DNA from 4 places in the Turicibacter sp. TJ11 genome. Region 2 is predicted to be linked to each of the others. Evidence: riboswitches for the same ligand, from Rfam matches in the RefSeq annotation. Region 2 holds a riboswitch; each other region holds the start of a gene.
The links. Region 2 has a riboswitch for lysine ahead of lysA (diaminopimelate decarboxylase). Riboswitches for the same ligand answer to the same signal wherever they lie in the genome.
Positions count from the first base shown of each region.

Region 1: another riboswitch for lysine. It lies ahead of JRC48_RS07460 (Na+/H+ antiporter NhaC family protein); the one in region 2 lies ahead of lysA (diaminopimelate decarboxylase).
Region 3: another riboswitch for lysine. It lies ahead of JRC48_RS11260 (YfcC family protein); the one in region 2 lies ahead of lysA (diaminopimelate decarboxylase).
Region 4: another riboswitch for lysine. It lies ahead of JRC48_RS04565 (transporter substrate-binding domain-containing protein); the one in region 2 lies ahead of lysA (diaminopimelate decarboxylase).

Region 1 covers NZ_CP069349.1:1,530,976-1,535,882, reverse strand. Annotated here, with positions in the region: gene pdaA (delta-lactam-biosynthetic de-N-acetylase) at 150-938, shown strand; gene JRC48_RS07460 (Na+/H+ antiporter NhaC family protein) at 1,498-3,084, opposite strand; lysine riboswitch at 3,230-3,402, opposite strand; gene rlmD (23S rRNA (uracil(1939)-C(5))-methyltransferase RlmD) at 3,591-4,907, shown strand, end outside.
Region 2 covers NZ_CP069349.1:2,533,204-2,538,110, reverse strand. Annotated here, with positions in the region: gene JRC48_RS12175 (aspartate kinase) at 1-438, opposite strand, end outside; gene lysA (diaminopimelate decarboxylase) at 456-1,748, opposite strand; lysine riboswitch at 1,872-2,049, opposite strand; gene JRC48_RS12165 (hypothetical protein) at 2,425-2,598, shown strand; gene JRC48_RS12160 (L-lactate dehydrogenase) at 2,689-3,633, opposite strand; gene JRC48_RS12155 (GNAT family N-acetyltransferase) at 3,913-4,422, shown strand; gene JRC48_RS12150 (ATP-binding protein) at 4,557-4,907, opposite strand, start outside.
Region 3 covers NZ_CP069349.1:2,346,349-2,351,255, reverse strand. Annotated here, with positions in the region: gene JRC48_RS11270 (AI-2E family transporter) at 1-138, opposite strand, end outside; gene JRC48_RS11265 (M20 family metallopeptidase) at 282-1,412, opposite strand; gene JRC48_RS11260 (YfcC family protein) at 1,425-2,852, opposite strand; lysine riboswitch at 3,089-3,262, opposite strand; gene nagE (N-acetylglucosamine-specific PTS transporter subunit IIBC) at 3,478-4,902, opposite strand.
Region 4 covers NZ_CP069349.1:972,456-977,362, reverse strand. Annotated here, with positions in the region: gene JRC48_RS04570 (endonuclease MutS2) at 67-2,412, shown strand; lysine riboswitch at 2,593-2,759, shown strand; gene JRC48_RS04565 (transporter substrate-binding domain-containing protein) at 2,836-3,645, shown strand; gene JRC48_RS04560 (amino acid ABC transporter permease) at 3,656-4,408, shown strand; gene JRC48_RS04555 (amino acid ABC transporter ATP-binding protein) at 4,421-4,907, shown strand, end outside.

The DNA of each region.
Region 1 (4,907 bases), 1.0 Mb from region 2:
AAATGACCAATTAATGATAAGGTATGAGGATTAGGGATGAATTATTTCAGCTAATTTTGAATACATGGTTTTTTGTCATTAATGTATATTTTACGCAAAATTCGACAGATTATTAGTGTAATCTTTTATATATAATGAGAGGTGATAGCATGAATCGATCGTTTAACTTGGTATTAACTATTTTATCGTTCCTCTTATGTTTTACATCAGTTCATCACGCCGATGCAAAAGATATTGGCTGGGGTATTCCAAAAGGTGAGAATCATGAGCAACCATGGCCAGGACAAGAATTTGATGATATTATTCGTCAGAATGATGCTTACTATATCGGTTCTAAAGATGAAATGATGATTTATTTAACATTTGATTGCGGATATGAGAATGGAAATACACCATTAATATTAGATGTCTTAAAAAAACATGATGTTCCTGCACTCTTCTTTGTGACTGGTCATTTTATGGAAGAACATCCAGAGCTAGTGAAGCGAATGGTAGATGAAGGACATATTATAGGAAATCATACGTGGCATCATCCGGATTTAGCAAAGGTAACGAAAGAAAAATTTAATGAAGAACTAACGTTAATTGAAGATAAATATAAAGAGTTAACAGGAAAAGATATGGTTCGTTATTTAAGACCACCTGAAGGCCATTTTAATCAACAAATGTTAGATTGGGCAAAAGAACGTGGATACTATACCATCTTATGGTCACTTGCTTATATGGATTGGAATGTGGATCAACAAAAAGGGGCAGACTATGCCTATCAACAAATTTTAGATCGCATGCATCCAGGTGCCATTATTTTAATGCATAGTATTTCAAGTGATAATGCAGAGTGCTTAGATAAATTAATTCCTGAGCTTCGTCGCCAAGGATACGAATTTAAATCATTACAATATTTAATGACTCGTGAAAATCCAGTCGTGATCGAATAGATGATAAATTTTTATTTGAATTTGTTGGTTTTTGCCATATAAATATCTTCAGAACACATAAAAAACACGTTTCAAACATTTTTTGTACATAATTTTGTGCCATAATAACTATGGATGAAAATGATAATAAATTTTCTCCCCCTTTGATTTTCTTATTCATTATGTTTTCTCACTCCCTAAACGGATCGTGTTCCCCCACGACCGTTTAACGTGTCCTTGAGAGTTCCCCCTCTCAAGGATTTTTTTTATTCTCACATGAAATATTTAACAGTTGATAAAAAAAGTTGAAATTGTTGTTTAAGATTTAAATAGCGTGCCTATAATGATGTTGTATAGAGATAACCTCCCAAGTTAATAGTCTTTCATGGTGGGACTATGCTTTAGACTTTTACTAAAGTTCTCTATTTATCAATAAGTCTAGTGATAGAGTGGTTCGTTTTAGGGTGAAAATTAATCATTCTATCAGAGACTTTCTTCTCCAATTCTTTCAACCTCTCTTTAATATATAAAAAGGAGCTAACACGCAGTTTCCCCCCTGCTGTTAGTTCCTTTTATTCATTTATCTGATTTTTTCCACCTTTGATTTTTGTGCTTTTGCATAAAAAATTGTTGTAATGATACTGATGAACATTACTAGATAAGCTATCCATAAGCTTTCGGTTAAACCAAATGAAATATATCCAAGTGATGCAATAACAGCCGATAAAAGGGCATAAGGTAATTGTGAGTTAAAGTGTGCAGCTAGATCACACCCTGATCCGGTTGCAGATAGTAAAGTGGTGTCTGAAATAGGAGAGGCATGATCTCCGAAGATGGCACCTGATAAAACGGCAGCCATGACAGGAATCATTAAATTCATCTCAATGGCAGCGGCGACTGATCCAGCAATCGGAAGTAAAATTCCAAATGATCCCCAGGATGTCCCTGTGGCAAATGCCATCAAACTTGCCATGATAAACATGACAACTGGAATAAAGTTAGGATTAATATGAGCTGATGTGATGATCGATGCTAAATAACCACCCGCATCAAGAGCCCCAACTAAATCACAGATAGCCCACGCTAATAATAAAATAACGATAGCACCAGTCATTGATTTAATACCTAAGAAGAAAGAATGAAGATATTGTTTTTTTGTTACTTCACCCTTTGAAACATGTCGATAGGTAAGTCCCATAGAAACAATAAGTCCCGCTGCTCCACCCACGCGAAGTGAGGTTGATAACTTGATATTATCGAGAATGGCAAAGAATAAATTAAATTCTGATTCACCACGTACAGCACCCACATAGCCTGTATAAGCCATGGTTAAGACTGTGACGATAATTAAAGTCAAAATAGGAAGGATTAATTCCCACATCGTTCCTTTTGATGACTCAACCTCACATCCGTGAGTACTGATCACTTCAGCACGACTTAAAGACGAATCGTTACCATTTAAAGCATCTTGTTCATACTTTTTCATAACCCCAAGATTTAAGTTATACTTAATGACAACAAAGACCATGAGGACACAAGTGATCACATAAAAATGGTAAGGAATTGTTTGTAAAAAGGCAAAGAACGTATTATAGGTTGCGCCTGTACTTGTAAAAATAACAGCCATCGAACCCATAATTCCGGTTGCCCAACTTGAAATAGGAGAGATGACACAAATAGGTGCTGAAGTTGAATCGACAATGTAGGCTAAACGAGCACGTGAGATCTTTTGTTGTTTAGCTAACGGCTTAGAAACATTGCCAACGACAAGCGCATTAAAGTAATCATCAACAAAAATTAAAATTCCAAGAAGAGCTGAGGTGTACTGAACCCCTTCACGTGAATTCACATGTTTCACAATCGCCTTAGAAAAGGCAGATGCACCACCTGATAACACAATATAAGCGGTAATAACACCTAAAGCTAATAAGAAAAAGAGAATGGATAAATTCCAATCATTTAAAAAACCGAGTAATCCATTTTCTTCGAAAATAAGATTTAAAAAAGTGCCAACTAATGTTTGTATTGTTTGAACGATGCTGAAGTTGGCTAAAATAAAAGCAGCAGAGATGGCACCCATACTAAGTGATAATACAACGCGACGCGTCAAAACAACGAGTGCAATCGTTAAGAGTGCTGGAATTAAGGAATAAATTGTTCCAACCATAATCATTCTCTCCTCAGTTGTTAGTGCAATTGAATAGGGCATTGTTCTTTTGATAAAGAAAAAAGAGCCACGTTGAGTTAAACTCATACATGGCTCTAACAGGTCTAATTTTTAGACAATAGGTGCAAGTATATCATTTAACTCTCCGATCATTAGTCCTCCACTACAATTGTAGTGACAGTTTTACATTTCTTCAATGTAACCCCAGTACTCGTTTGGTTGACACAAACAAGACTTCGGCGTGGACACCTTTTGGAATTTGTCATCGACGTCACTCTCAAAACTCCTACTCATTGGACACGCACCTCTAACTCATCAAAGAGAACAAGAGACATATTCAATTAACCATTATTCTAGCATCTTTTAGTAAATAGTCAAGCCGTATTTATAAAAATCGTTTAAATTGTAAATAAAATCTGTCGTGAAATGTAGGGATTTCGATGTAAAATAACAGGGAATGTGGTAAGATAAATGATAGCTCAAAAAAGCATTGGAGGTTTTAATACATGAATATGTCGCCTTTAAAGGTTGGTCAAGAATTTTTAGTGACGATTAAACGTATCGGTATCAATGGAGAAGGTATCGGTTATTATAAAAAACAAGCAGTCTTTATTCCAGGGACTTTAGTTGGTGAAGAAGTGGTTGCGACTTGTACACGTGTGGCAGGTGGTTACGCAGAAGCGGAACTCGTACGTGTGAAACGTAAATCTAAACATCGTGTGCAACCTGCTTGTGAAGTGTATGGTCAATGTGGTGGATGTCAATTACAACACATGTCTTATCAGGAGCAACTTCGTATTAAACGTGACGCTGTTTCACAAGCGATTGAACGCTATACGAATTTAGATCCAGATGAGTGTGATATTCGTCCAACGATCGGCATGAAAGATCCATATAATTACCGCAATCGCGCTCAAATGCCAGTCGGTTATGATCAAGATGGAATCATGGTTGGATTTTATAGCATGAATTCACGAGAGTTAGTGAATGTGACAGATTGTGACGTTCAATATGAAGAAATTAATACGGTTATTAATCATGCGGTTGATTTATTAGATGATTATAAAGTGTTTGCTTATGCACCAAAAACACGCAAAGGAACAGCACGTTACATTGTGGTTCGTCGTGGATTTAAAACAGGTGAAGTACAAGTGACGTTTGTTTTTGCTAATAATGATTTCAAGAAAATGGATGCGTTAGCGAAAGATTTAATGAAGTATTGTAAAGACGTGAAGTCTGTTTATTTAAACATTAATAATGAAGATACACATGAAATCTTCGGAAAAGAAATGAAACATATTGCGGGAGAAAAATTCATTTCAGATGAGTTAGGACGCTTTAAGTTTAATTTATCACCACGTGCGTTTTATCAGTTAAATCCAGAACAAACGATTAAATTATATAACCAAGTGAAGTATGCAGCGGCTTTAACAGGAAATGAAAAAGTAGTGGATGCTTACTGTGGTGTTGGAACGATCGGTCAATGGGTGGCAGATAAAGCGAGTGAAGTGCGCGGAGTAGATATTACTCGTCAAGCGATTGCAGATGCAAAAGAAAATGCGAAGTTAAACGGATTAACGAATACGTATTATGCAGTAGGAAAAGCGGAACAAATTGTACCAAAGTGGGTGAATGAAGGATTTAAACCAGATGTCGTGATTGTAGACCCACCTCGTACAGGAATGGGTGATGAATTAATTAACATGTTAAAACGTGTTCAACCAAAAACTATTGTTTATGTGTCATGTAACCCATCAACACTTGCGAAAAACTTAAAAGAATTGACGAAAAAATATCGTGTCGATTATATTCAACCGGTGGAT
Region 2 (4,907 bases):
CGTAATGTCTCCTTCATCATTAATACCTTGAAATCCAGCGACAACGACGATTTTTCCCTGTGATAAATAATTCTGAATTTTGTCACTATCAATATCTAAAATTTTATTTTTCGTATGGGGACCATATGTTTTAATTCCCGCTTGAAATCCTGTTAAAGCAATCGCATCATAGCCAAGCTCTTGAAACGCCATCGATAATAAGGCGATTGAAACTTGTTCTCCGGTTGATAAAATTAAATCAAGTTCTCGCCTACTTGGATTTTTTGAAATTTCTTTAGACATCTCTACTAAGTGATCCGTTGTTTTTCCCATCGCTGAAACAACAACGACCATTTCATATCCATTTTCTTTTTCTAAAATGACACGTTTTGCAATTTTTTTAATTTTTTCAAGCGTTCCTACTGACGTTCCCCCGTACTTATGAACTAGCATCCTCATCTGATTCTCACCCCTATTTAAACTTCTAGTGACAGCAACTCTTCTAAACTTTGTCGTTTACAAATCACCTGAGCTTCTCCATTTAAAACTGAAACGATTGCAGCCTTTGGAATTTTATTATAATTAGATGACATGGAATAACCGTATGCTCCAGTTGAGGCAATAATGAGAATGTCCCCAGTTTCAATTCCTTTAATGTCCACATCTGTAATTAAAATATCGCCACTTTCACAGCACTTTCCTGCAATCGTTACTTGCTTTGGTTCACCTGTACGCATTTTAGTGACAATCGAACATTCATAACCTGCTTGATATAAAGATGGGCGAATGTTATCGGTCATTCCCCCATCAACACCCACATACGTACGAACATCTTTTATATCTTTCATCGAACCAACCGTATAAAGGGTACTTCCAGCATTTGCAACAATTGAGCGTCCGGGTTCAATGACAAGAATCGGTACTTCAATTCCTAGTGCCTCACATGATGCTGCTGCCCGTTCAATGATTGCCTCACAAAATTGTTGAATGGTTTTGGGTTGATCTTTTTTCGTGTAATACACGCCCATTCCTCCACCTAAGTCAACTTCTTTAATTTGGATATCATAGCATTCTTGAATCTCTTTAACTAATCTCATCATAATATCGACTTCATCTAAAAAAGGTGTCACATCAAAAATTTGTGATCCGATGTGAGCATGTAAACCAATCAATTCTAAATGCTGATATTGATGAAAATTTGATAAACATTCAGACAAATCACCATTTGTTAAGGTAAAACCAAACTTGGAATCAATTTGCCCCGTTTTGATATAATCATGAGTATGAGCTTCAATTCCGGGTGTAATTCTTAAATAAATCGCTTGCTTCATCTGTTTTTCTTTACAAAATTGTTCTAGTAAATCGAGTTCATAATAGTTATCAACAACAAATCGTCCAACCCCTAAATCAAGTCCCATTTGTATTTCTTCAATCGTTTTATTGTTTCCATGAAACAACACTTTTTCCATAGGAAAATTAACTTTATGAGCCGTATATAACTCTCCACCAGATACAACATCTAAATAAAGTCCTTCATCTTTAATCAAACGACACATATGTAAAGGTAAAAAGGCTTTACCCGCGTATGCAACTCGATTATTGTTTTCTTTAGCTTTAAAATGCTTCATGTATTCTTGACAATTTTTTCGAGCTAATTGTTCATCAAAAACATAAAGTGGCGTTTGATAAGTTTGAGCTAATTCTAAACAGCTCATCCCTCCAATATAAAGTTGATCGTTTTGTACCATCATCGTTCCATGTAGTTTCATTTTATAGTCCTTTCTTTACGGTAGAAAGAAGCCCATTTATATAATAAAAACTCCCTTAACTAGTCATTAAGGGAGCCTCTAAAAGCTATAATAAATCTAACTAAATTTAAAATAGCTTTATTGATTAAATGTAGCTCAACACAAATAACTATTTGTGACAGTGATACATATATTTTATGCATCCCCAGGTCTATAACATTAAAGCATCTGTTATAGCCTTCGGCAATTCTTCCTTTCACCATAAATCATCGTGCTTACCTCCTTATGGTTACTCTTAAGTCTCGCGGCCTCTACCCTAATTCATTTATTATCTTATTATCTATTCTAGCTATTTACCATCATTTGTCAATTGAGTTTTTTGAATTTATTAGCTTAACGTTTATGTGATCTTATCCATATAAGTGGCGGTATTTTTTTATCCAAGAAAAGTTTTTAACTTCATTATTGTCATCTGGGTCTTTTTTTAGCTTGGTATAGAGAGAAAATATTTTATTTAAACTCAAATTAAGGTATGATAAAACTAATCTATATAGAAACAGATAAGTATTTGACATCTAATGTTTATTATCAAAACTAAGGATTACTTGACTTATCAAGACATTCTATGGTCCAGCTAAAAATTTTCTCTAAAGAAAATTTATCTGGACTTATATATTAAATGAAATGAGGTTATGTGATGTTTGAAGAACTTATAATGCAACCACTTTCTAATTTTTACGAAGAAGGTTCATATGATGAAATTCCGTACTGTGCCAACTGTAATCTAGAAGTTGGTCCAGGGGGACGTGTTGATTCACGATTTCCAACGAATGATGATTACAATCGCTGCTATCAGTGTGTTAATAAATAGTAAAAAGTAATTCATCGTGTATCTTACTGAGTCACTTAATAACATGAAAAAGGGATGTTCATTTACATTAAAAATGACATCCCTGATTTTTTAGCGAACAGTATCTAATGTTTCTTTTAAGATCGAAACTGATTTTGTTAACTGTTCTTGTTCTTCTTTTGAAATATTTAAATTGAATACTTCACGAATTCCGTTACGGTTAATAATAGCTGGCATTCCGGTAAAGATATCATGAAGTCCGTATTGCCCATCTAAATAAACAGAAACTGGTAAGACTGAGTTTTCATCATTTAAAATAGCTCTAACGATACGCGTTGTACACATCCCAATACCATAGTAAGTGGCACGTTTACGTTCAATAATATGATAAGCAGCATCACGAACATTAACGTAGATTTCTTCTAAGTCTTCCATTTTATATTCTGGATGATCTTTGATAATATCAAAGATTGGTTTAACACCAACTGTTGTGTGTGACCATAATGGAGTTTCTGTATCTCCATGTTCTCCAACAATATAACCATGGACATTACGAGGGTCAACATCTAAATATTTACCAATTTGGTGACGTAAACGGGCTGTATCAAGTGTTGTCCCTGTCCCAATGACACGATTTTTTGGTAATCCTGATTCTTGCCAAGCAATATAAGTTAAAACGTCAACTGGGTTACTTGCGATTAATAAAATCCCATTGAACCCTGATTTCATGACATTTCCAACGACATCACGCATAATTTTAGCGTTTCGTTCAACTAATGCTAAACGTGTTTCTCCAGGTTGTTGATTAACTCCGGCTGTAATAACAACGATATCAGCTGATTTACAGTCTTCGTAATTCCCAGCCCAAATTTCGATATTTTCAGGTCCAAAAGGAATCCCATGGCTTAAGTCCATAGCCTCTCCTTCTGCTTTTTCATGATTAACATCAATTAAGACTAGCTCTTCAGCTCCACCTTGATTCACCATTGAATAGGCGAAACTCATTCCTACAAATCCTGTACCAATTAACACCACACGGCGTGTTTCAGTTTGCATAATAATACCTCCTTTCAAAATACTTCATTATTATATGTATCTTCCATATTTCTAAAGATAATTTTTATCGATAATTTTTGGTTATTGTTATATAAATTGGTTTTTATAGAGTTAGATTAAACGAGCTTATCTCTTAAAAATAATGCTCATTGTTTTTTTTAATTATTTACATCTATGATAGTAATCCTGATTAAGAAAATGAGTCTGATCGGATATACAAAAATTTTGTGTTCAACTACATTAGTTACTAAGTTTATTCATATGAAAAGGAGAGATAATATGTTACAGTTTAGAGCTGCTAAGTTTGATGACCTTTCGCGTATAATGGAGATTATCAAACAGGCACAATGTTATTTTAAAAAACAAGGAATTGATCAATGGCAAAATGGCTATCCTAATTCAACCGTGATTAAACAAGATATTGAAAAAAAAGAAAGTTATGTTTTAACTAAAAATAAAAAAATTATTGCAGTCGCTGTTATTTCATTTGAAGAAGAGCCGACTTATCATCAAATTTTTAATGGTAAATGGAAAAGTCAACAAAAGTATGCCGTCATGCATCGAGTCGCTGTTGATTCTTCTTTTAAAGGGATGAGCATTGCTTCTGAGTTTATTTTTCATACTGAACGCATGTGTAAAGAAAATGCAATTTCAAGTATTAGAATTGATACTCATGAAGATAATCAATCCATGCAAAAGTTATTAGCTAAAAATCAATTCAGCTATTGTGGCATTATTTATTTATCAGATGGTAGTAAACGTCTCGCATTTGAAAAAGTATTAATCTAATAAACATTTCTCCTAAATTGCTACGAAAGTAATCCATGAATGATGATTTCTAAATCATATTATGAGTCAATTCATTTAAAACATAACTTCATAAATGCATACAAAAAGTGCCGTTAACATTAACGGCACTTTTATTATTGTGCTATGTTTTCTACTGATTGTGGTTGAATGATTTCTTTATCAATCCCAACAATATCCATTATTTTTTGTGAACGTTCACGTGTTGATCCAGTAATCATTTCATACTTAACATTTTCAGCATTTAAGAAGTTTAAAATAGCATCATCTACCATTTGAGCCACTTCTTCATCTTGCCAGCGAACACCATCTTTTTTGTATCCAAATTCGCGTGGAACAAAGAAGATATGATCATATTGAGGTAAATCGCGAATAGCTAAGCTATATAAGTCATTTAAAATTTCAATTTCTTTTTTAGTGCGTTTTTTATCACCAAGCATTAAACGTCCATAAATGTATGGAACGAA
Region 3 (4,907 bases), 190 kb from region 2:
GATCCCCACAATTTCATTTAGTTTTCCTGTAAAAGCCTCCAATTTCGAAATAACGTTATAAAAAATAATACTTAAACTAACGACAATGAACGCATATACAGCGATTGTATTATATTTCTTATCCCAGTTGATTTTCATGTGTCCTCCTATGACTTTTTGTCTTTCTAATAACTATCTATTCATCATTATATATCATAAGTAGAATAAATTTACACCTTTGTCCTCATATTTCTACTATTTTTATATATATGTAAAAACCACCTTAAAAAGGTGGTTTTTTATTATTTTAGCTTAACTGCTCCAGATAATACATCATATCCTGTGTAAGCTAAAGCAACTGCTGCAATGACTAGACGTTCATGTGCTAAGTCCGTTACTGTTGCATCAACCATTTGTTGTGAATGTCCTGTAATTTCACAATCAGCAATACCGATATAAGGATGGATGGTTGGACAAATATTACTAATATTTCCGATATCCACTGATCCAGTACTTGATTTATGTGGATGAATTTCTTTAATTCCTAGTGAACGAATATTTTCGTTAAACGTTTGTGAAAGAATCTCATTTGTTTTTAAATCATCGTAAGATAACTCATAGTTACTTACTTCTAACGTTGCTCCTGTCATTAAAGCTGCTCCTTGAGCAATCCCTAACACTTTTTCCTTAACAACTGCTAAGTATTCTTTAGTAGCTGCGCGAATATAAAATTGTGCTGTTGCATGTTCAGGTACAATGTTAGCAGCGACCCCACCATTTGTAATGATTCCATGCATTCTTACATCTGATGTTACGTGTTGACGTAACGCATCAACACCATTAAATAATTGAATGACTGCATTTAAAGCATTAATTCCATCTTCAGGAGATGCTGCGGCATGTGAAGGACGCCCTGTATAATCAAATTGTAAAGCTTCCATTGCAAGTGAAGTTCCACTTTCTGTTGTATAGCCAGAAGGATGAACCATCATGACCGCATCTAATCCATTAAAGACCCCTGCTTCTGTCATCGTTACTTTAGCACCATTTGTTTCTTCTGCTGGTGTACCAAAGACATAAACTTTTCCACCCACTTCATCGATTACTTTGCTAAGAGCTACCCCTGCCCCAACACTAATCACACCGATCATATTATGACCGCATCCATGTCCTAGTTCAGGTAACGCATCATATTCACAAAGATAAGCGACTGATAATCCTGGTTTTCCACTATCATAAACAGCTTCAAATGCCGTCTCTAATCCTGCTACAGGACATTTAATTTCAAAGTTATGTTCTTTTAAAAATGTTGTTAATGTTTCAACTGCTTGATACTCTTGATTTCCAAGTTCCGGATGATCATGAATAAAGCGATTCATTTGTACTAAACGTTCTTTTAAAGATTCCCCAATTGTTAATAACTGCTCTTTCATTCTAACATCTCCTTATGACCATCCCATTAAGATGGCAACTGTAATAAAGATTATAGCTAATACTCCAAAAATTAATTGTAACGGTAAAATCCATTTAACCCATTTTGACCAAGGAATACCTGATACCCCTAAACAAGCCATTAATACTGCACTTGTTGGGAAAATAGCATTTGAGAATCCATCACCAAATTGGAAAATTAAAATAGATGTTTGTGGTGTAATACCTACTAACTCTCCAAGTGGTGCCATAATCGGCATTGTTAAGGCTGCTTGTCCAGAACCTGATGAGATAAAGAAATTGATGAACATTTGAACAAAGAACATGACATATCCAGCAACTAATGAAGGTAATTGACCGATGAAATTAGATAATTGATAAAGAATCGTATCGATAATTTGACCATTTTCAGCTAAGATCACAATCCCGCGAGCAAACCCAACAACAACAGCTGCTCCAATCATATCTTTTGCTCCGCTAACAAATGAATTAGCCATATCATCTAAACTTAAGCGTCCAATAAGCCCAGACACAATCCCAGTTGCTAAAAATAATGCTGCAATTTCAGAAATTCCAAAATCAAACTTTAAAACTCCAACGACAATTCCCGCTAAACAAAGTAAAATTAACGATAAAATCAATTTATGTCTAGTCGTAAATTCAAGATGCTCATTCTCTGATTCTTTTAATTGTTCACGTCGAGCTTGATCAATTTCATAAACTGGACTTAACTCTGGATTACGTTTAATTCGACGACCATACCACATTAAAAATAATGTAGCAGCAATCGTTGTTACAGCCCAAACTAATGTACGATATCCAACACCTGATCCAGCTTGTACGTTAGCAATATTTTGTGCGACACCAACTGAAAATGGATTAATCATTGCGGTAGCAAAACCAACAATACATCCCATATAAGAGATGGCCATCGCCATAATACTATCATACCCTAAAGCTAAGCATAAAGGAATGAGCATTGTAATAAATGGAATGGCTTCTTCCGTCATTCCAAAGACAGCTCCACCGATTGAGAACAATCCTGTGATCACCGGAATCATTAACATTTCTTTTCCTTTGAATGATTTGACCGCATTTGTCATTCCGGCATCAATGGCACGAGTTTTTGTAATAATCGCAATTGATCCACTAACTACAAATAAAAATGCGATAATTTCAGAAGCACCCATCATTCCTTCTAATGGAGCTTGTAGTAAACTAAAAATTCCTTGTGGTGTCTGTTCAACATAACTAAATGATCCGTCAACAACGACTGTTCTCCCTGCATCATTAACGATACGATCATAAGCTCCTGCTGGTAAAACCCAAGTTGCAACAGCAACAATCGCTAAAATAAAAGAAATAATAACTAATGTATGTGGAACTTTAAACTCTTTGGTTCCCTCTTTTTCGTGTGTTTTTGCTCTTTTTAAGCTTAACATATTTCTCTCTCCTTTTATTTCATGTTTAAATAGCTTTTAGTTTAAGGAGGTAAGTAAAAAGTCTTGAGCCATTCACTCAAGACCTTCAGAAAAGAAAAGTACCACCCTTAACTTCCAGTTCTTAAATGATAATTCTCCACAGTAATTAAAGGGACTTTAACATCGCAATCAAAAAGTCCTGAGTATCACTCAAGACTTTTATCATATAACCGAATTAAGTTAGGATGATTTAAATCTGGAATGATAGCTCTCCACAATAGTTATTGTGACAATGTTAAGCATATTATACTTAACACCAGCTCTATAGCCTTAAAGTATCAGCTATAGACTTCGGCGAGAATTCCTTTCCTATTGAATCAACGTCTTCACTCCTCAATAGTACTCTTAATTACCGCACCTCTATCTAAAACCTATTTAATTTATAATTTTATCTTATCTTATTTTATACATAAAAACAACATTATTTTATAAAATACTATTAATTATCCGATACTTTTTAGTGTTGTAGATAAAAAAACTCTTATTTTCGACCCATTTTTACATCCCTATATATCAATTATAAGAAAAATTTCTTTCTATATTAATATAACTTCAAATAAAAAGGAGTCTCAAGGAGACTCCTTTTTTACTTAAGTAAAGCTTTGATTGCATCTGAGACAAACTCTACATTTGTACCGACAATTACTTGAACATTCGTTTTATTTAAATGAACAATTCCACGAGCACCCACTGATTTTAAACCTTTTTCGTCAATTAGTGATGAATCACTAACTTCTAAACGTAAACGCGTGGCACAATTATCTACCGATAAAAGATTATCAATTCCACCTAAGTATTTAACGTATTGTCTTGCTAGATCTTTATAATCTCCGCTAATAACTGTATTTTCTGTAAATTCATCCTCGTCGTCCTCACGACCAGGAGTAGGCAAGTTAAACTTAATAATTGCAAAATAAAAGACAGTAAAGTAAATGATGGCTACAACTACTCCAACCACTAAGAGAAGTAATGGTTTAGTGGCAAAGTTAAAGTTTAAAATATAATCAAGAAATCCAGCTGAGAACGTAAAACCATGTAAAATGCCTAATAAATCAACAATAAATCCTGAAATAGCTGATAGTAAGGCGTGTAATACTAATAAGATAGGTGATAAGAAAATAAACAAAAATTCAAGAGGTTCAGTTACCCCTGTTAAAAAAGCGGTGAATCCTAATGAAAGTAACATTCCTCCAATTGCTTTTCGTTTTTCCTTTTTAGCAGCAAAATAAATAGCTAACGCTAGAGCTGGAAGACCAAACATCATAACTGGGAAAAATCCAGCCATAAAATGTCCCGCTGTTGGATCGCCTGCAAAGAATCGATTTAAATCTCCGGTTGCTCCATTGAACTCTCCTAATTGGAACCAGAAAAATGAATTTAACACATGATGTAATCCTAACGGAATTAATAAACGGTTAAAGAACATGTACCCTGCAACTCCAAATGCTCCTAATCCTGCAATTTGAATGGATACGTTAGCTAAAAAGCCTTGAATGACTGGCCAAACGATAGCTAGTGGAATAGAAACAACAAATGAAATAAGTCCTGTCATAATTGGGACAAAGCGGCGTCCCCCAAAGAAGGCTAAAAATTCTGGTAATTTGGTGTTTCTAAACTTGTTATAGGCTAAACCTGCAATAACACCAGCGATGATTCCACCTAAAAATGAAATATCTAGTGTTCCAACGATATCTACTGCATAATGTTGTCCCCAATACTCTGCACAAACATTTGTTAGCGTTAAGTATGAAATAACTCCAGCTAATCCCGCTGCTCCATTTTGATCATCTGATAACCCAACAGCAACACCAACCGCAAATAACAGTGGTAAGTTATTAAATAAAGCTGATCCGGCTGCTGCTAAAAATGGTAAAACCATATCAACACCTGGAATAAAACCTAATGCTTCAATGACATCTGCTTGGCCAAAACGAAGCATTAAACCTGCAATCGGTAAGCAGGCAATTGGTAACATTAACGATTTACCGATACGTTGTAGGAACTTTATCATTTGTT
Region 4 (4,907 bases), 1.1 Mb from region 2:
TTGTTTTTATGTTAAAATAAAACAGATCAAATTTTTTCATTTTTTAAATTAGTTGGAGTGAGGTAAATGAAACAAGCCATTCAAATATTAGAATTTAATAAGATTAAACAAACGGTTGACTCATTATGTGCTTGTTCACTTGGTCAAAAGCGAGTGGAGTATTTAACTCCATCGGTCGATGAAAAACAAGTGGAGTATTCACTAAATCAATCTGAGGAAGCTTTACGTATTATTTTAACCTTAGGAGAAGCCCCATTAGGTGGTGTGACAGATATTACAGAAGCGATTAAACGAGCAAAAATTTCTGCGATGTTAAACGCACAAGAATTATTATCGATTAGTCGCTTATTATATGCGGTTTCACAATTAAAAGCATTCGCAGAGCGTTTAAATGAAATTAAAGTAGAAACACCTATTTTTTCATCACAAGTGAGTAGTTTAGTTTCTTTAAATAATTTACAAACAGCTATTAATGATTGTATTGATGAAACAGGGTATGTGTTAGATAGTGCATCACCTGAGTTACGTAGTATCCGTCGTGCGATTCAAAGTACGGAAGCAAGAATTAAAGAGCGTTTAAATCAAGTTGTATCCGAACGTCGTAATAAGTTAACAGATGGTATTGTGACGATGCGTAATGATCGTTACGTGGTTCCAGTTCGTGCGGAGGCAAAAAACACATTTGGTGGAACGGTTCACGATCAATCTTCTTCAGGAAATACGTATTTTATTGAACCTAAAGAAGTGGTTGATTTAAATAATAAGTTACAAGAATATCATGTAGAAGAACGTCGTGAAATTGAACGTATTTTACGCGCTTTAACAGAAGAAGTGAAAAAGTTCGTTGATGCATTAGCCGTTAACGTGGATGTCCTTGGTGAAATTGATTTTATGTTTGCTAAAGGTAAATATGCTCGTATGATTCAAGCGACACGTCCAACGATGAACACAAAAGGAATTATTCGATTAGTCGCAGCTCGTCATCCATTAATTGATCCGAAAACTGTTGTTCCAAATGATATTGAACTGGGTGATGAGTATACGACGATTGTGATTACCGGACCAAATACAGGTGGAAAAACAGTCACACTAAAAACAGTGGGATTATTAACATTAATGGCTCAATCAGGACTTTTAATTCCAGCTCATGAAACATCACAGTTAGCGATTTTTGATCATGTTTTTGCTGATATTGGAGATGAACAAAGTATTGAACAAAGTTTATCAACCTTTTCATCGCACATGACTAATATCGTTCGTATCATGGAACGTTTAACGGTTAATAGTTTAATCTTATTTGACGAATTAGGAGCGGGAACAGATCCAAAAGAGGGAGCATCACTAGCTATTTCTATTTTAGATTATGTCAAAGTTCGTGGAGCAAGAACGATTGCCACGTCACATTATCCAGAATTAAAAGCGTATGCTTATGAAAATGATGATGTCATTAATGCATCAGTTGAATTTAATATTGAGACATTATCTCCAACATATCGTTTATTAGTTGGAGTTCCAGGACGTTCAAATGCCTTTGAAATTTCAAAACGCCTTGGATTAAAAGAAGTTATCTTATCATCAGCTCGTGCTTATGTTGAAACGGAACGTACAGAGATGACCGATTTAATTACAAAATTAGAAGATCGTGGACTTGAGCTTGATCGCGAAATTCAACTGTTACAAAAGCAAAATCAAGAAGTAGAAGAGATGCGTCTTGATTATGAACGTAAGATTGCGAAGTTTGAAGCCGAGCGTGAACGTGTCCTTGAAGACATTAAAAAAGAAGCGTTTGAAAATATTCGTCAAGCGAAAGAAGAGGCAGAACAAATCGTAGCAGATTTACGCCAAGCGAAAAAAGTCGCCGATTTAACAATTAAAGATCATGAGTTAACAGAAAAATTAACCTCACTTAAACGATCAGAAGCGAAGCAAGCAGAACAATTTAAACGTAAAGCTAAAAATAAAGGACCATTAAAAGCTGGAGATGAGGTCATGGTGCTTTCATTAAGTCGTCAAGGAGAACTCATTGAAAAAACGAAAAATGGTGAGTGGATGGTACAACTTGGAATGATGAAAGTTAACATTAAAGAAGAGGACTTAGAATACATTCGTCCAGCGGTTAAAAAACAAGAAACGAAAAAAGGTAAAGTGATTCATAAACGTAATACAAACGTAGGGATTCAATTAGATTTACGTGGAGAACGTTATGAAGATGCGATGTTACGTTTAGATAAATACTTCGACGATATTTTATTAGCGGGATATCAATCCGTTACCATTATTCACGGACATGGTACAGGTGCACTTCGTCAAGGGGTTCATAAATATTTAAAAAATAACAAACATGTCGCTTCATTTAGATTTGGTGGAGCTGGTGAAGGTGGAACGGGTGCAACCGTTGTTGAATTGAAATAGAATAAAAGACATAGGATTAGCCTATGTCTTTTTGTTTAAGAGGATAGAGTTTATAAATTACAGTTATATTTTATTAAAAATGATTCTAAAATAAATGATCTTGAAATATAAAATGAATAAAATTAATTAACAATACTTGCACTATATGTAAAATTATGGTATATTAACTTCAACAAGAAAAAATCGTATAGAGGTAGCGGTGCGTCAGAGTACTATTTGGAGTCGGCAGACGAAGAAGAATAGGAAAGGTAATCATCGCCGAAAGTTAGCATTGGCGGATGTCTAGCTTGGGGTTGCAGGGAATACCTGTAACACTCCTTCAGTAATGAAGAGGAGCTATTAATACAACGAACTTTAAAAGTAGTCGTGTTTAATAGCACGGCTTTTTTTGTTAAAGAAAATCAAAAGGGGAGCGTCAAGCATATGAAAAAATTTATTGGAGTTTTAGCAGTTGGTTCGTTATTAGTTGGATGTGGAGCTAATCAAACAAATGAACAAGATCAGTTTATTGTCGGAATGGAGTGTAACTATGCACCGTTTAACTGGCAAACAACTCAGCAAACAGACACAAGTGTTTCGATTGGTGGAGCGGGACTATGTGATGGTTATGACGTCAGAGTCGCTTCAAAAATTGCGGATTCATTAGGAAAAGAACTAGTGGTGAAAAAATTAGATTGGGACGGGTTACAACCTGCACTTGAGTCAGGGGAAATCAATGCGATCATTGCAGGAATGACGGCAGATGAAGAACGTGAACAAGGGATTGATTTTACGACACCATATTTTGAGTCAGAAATGGTCATGATTGTAAGAGGAGATGGAAATTATAAAAATGCAACATCAATTGCTGACTTTAATGGAGCAAATGTCATCGGGCAAATGAATACGAGCTATGATGAAATTATTGATCAAATTCCTGGAGTTAATCATTTAACGCCACGTTCAAGTTATCCAGAATTAGTTCAAACGTTATTAAGTGGTGAAAGTGATGGAATCACGGCAGAATTACCAGTTGCTGAAGGGGTTGTTCAAGCAAATCCTGATTTAACGATTGTTCAGTTCAATGAGGGACAAGGATTTGATGTGGATACATCAGTTTCAATTGGGTTAAAAGAAGGTAGTCGAGGAACGGACTTCTTTAATGACGTTCAGTCTGCTTTAGATTCAATTTCAGAGGCAACACGTGATGAGTGGATGATGGCGGCACGTGAGTCAGCGCCAACAGGGGAGTAGGTCGAAATTTATGATGTTTCAAGTTGACTTTTTAGAAAAAGCTTATCGTTTATTTACAAATAATTATCAATTGTTTTGGTACGGAATTAAAATGACGTTATTTTTAGCGTTATTAGGGACGCTTTTAGGGCTCATGATCGGTTTAATCTTAGGAGGCGTTCGTGCAATTGAGATTGAACCACGTGACTCAAGAAGTGCTAAGGTAACTAAAAAAACCTTACATGCATTAATAGGAATTTATGTTTGGTTCTTTAGAGGAACACCAATGATGGTTCAAGCTATGTTTTTGTATTATGCACTACGTCCGGTTTTAGGATGGGATGCGATGACAGCTGGGATTGTCATTATTTCAGTTAATACAGGTGCTTACATGTCAGAGATTATTCGTTCTGGAATTCAGTCGGTTGAACGTGGACAAGTCGAAGCGGCACGTAGTATCGGAATGAATAGTGTGCAGACGATGATCTACATCGTTTTACCTCAAGCCATTAAGAATTCATTCCCATCGATCGGTAATGAGTTTATTGTTAATATTAAAGATAGCTCAATGCTAAACGTGATCGGAGTAATTGAATTATTCTTCCAATCACGTTCAGTAGCTGGAAGTGCCATGTTATACTCGGAAACTTTTTTCATTACATGTCTCATTTATTTAGTTCTTACAACGATTACCTCTCAAATTTTAAGATTAGTGGAAAAGAAAATGAATATGCCAAAAACATCTTTTCCAGCATCCCAAACCATGCCGAACTCGCTAAGCTAAGGAGGGATTAAAGTGGAAGCAAGTCAAATCATTAACATTCATGGATTAAAAAAATATTTTGGGAATTTAGAAGTTTTAAAAAATATTGAATTTCAGGTCAATAAGGGAGAAGTTATTACCATCATCGGTTCAAGTGGAAGTGGAAAATCAACCTTATTACGTTGTATTAATTTATTAGAAAACCCAGATAGTGGACAAATCTTTTATCAAGGAAAAGATATCCTAACAGGAAGTATTAATATTAATCATCATCGTACAAAAGTAGGAATGGTTTTTCAAAATTTTAATTTATTTCATCATAAAACAGTTTTAGAAAATTGCATGATGGGGCAAATTAAAATTTTAAAGCGTAGCAAAGAAGAAGCAAAAGAAAAGGCAATGTTTTACTTAAAAAAAGTAGGAATGGAACGATTTGCAGATTGCAGTAGCACTCAATTATCGGGTGGCCAAAAACAACGTGTAGGCATTGCAAGAGCGTTATGTATGGATCCTGAAGTTT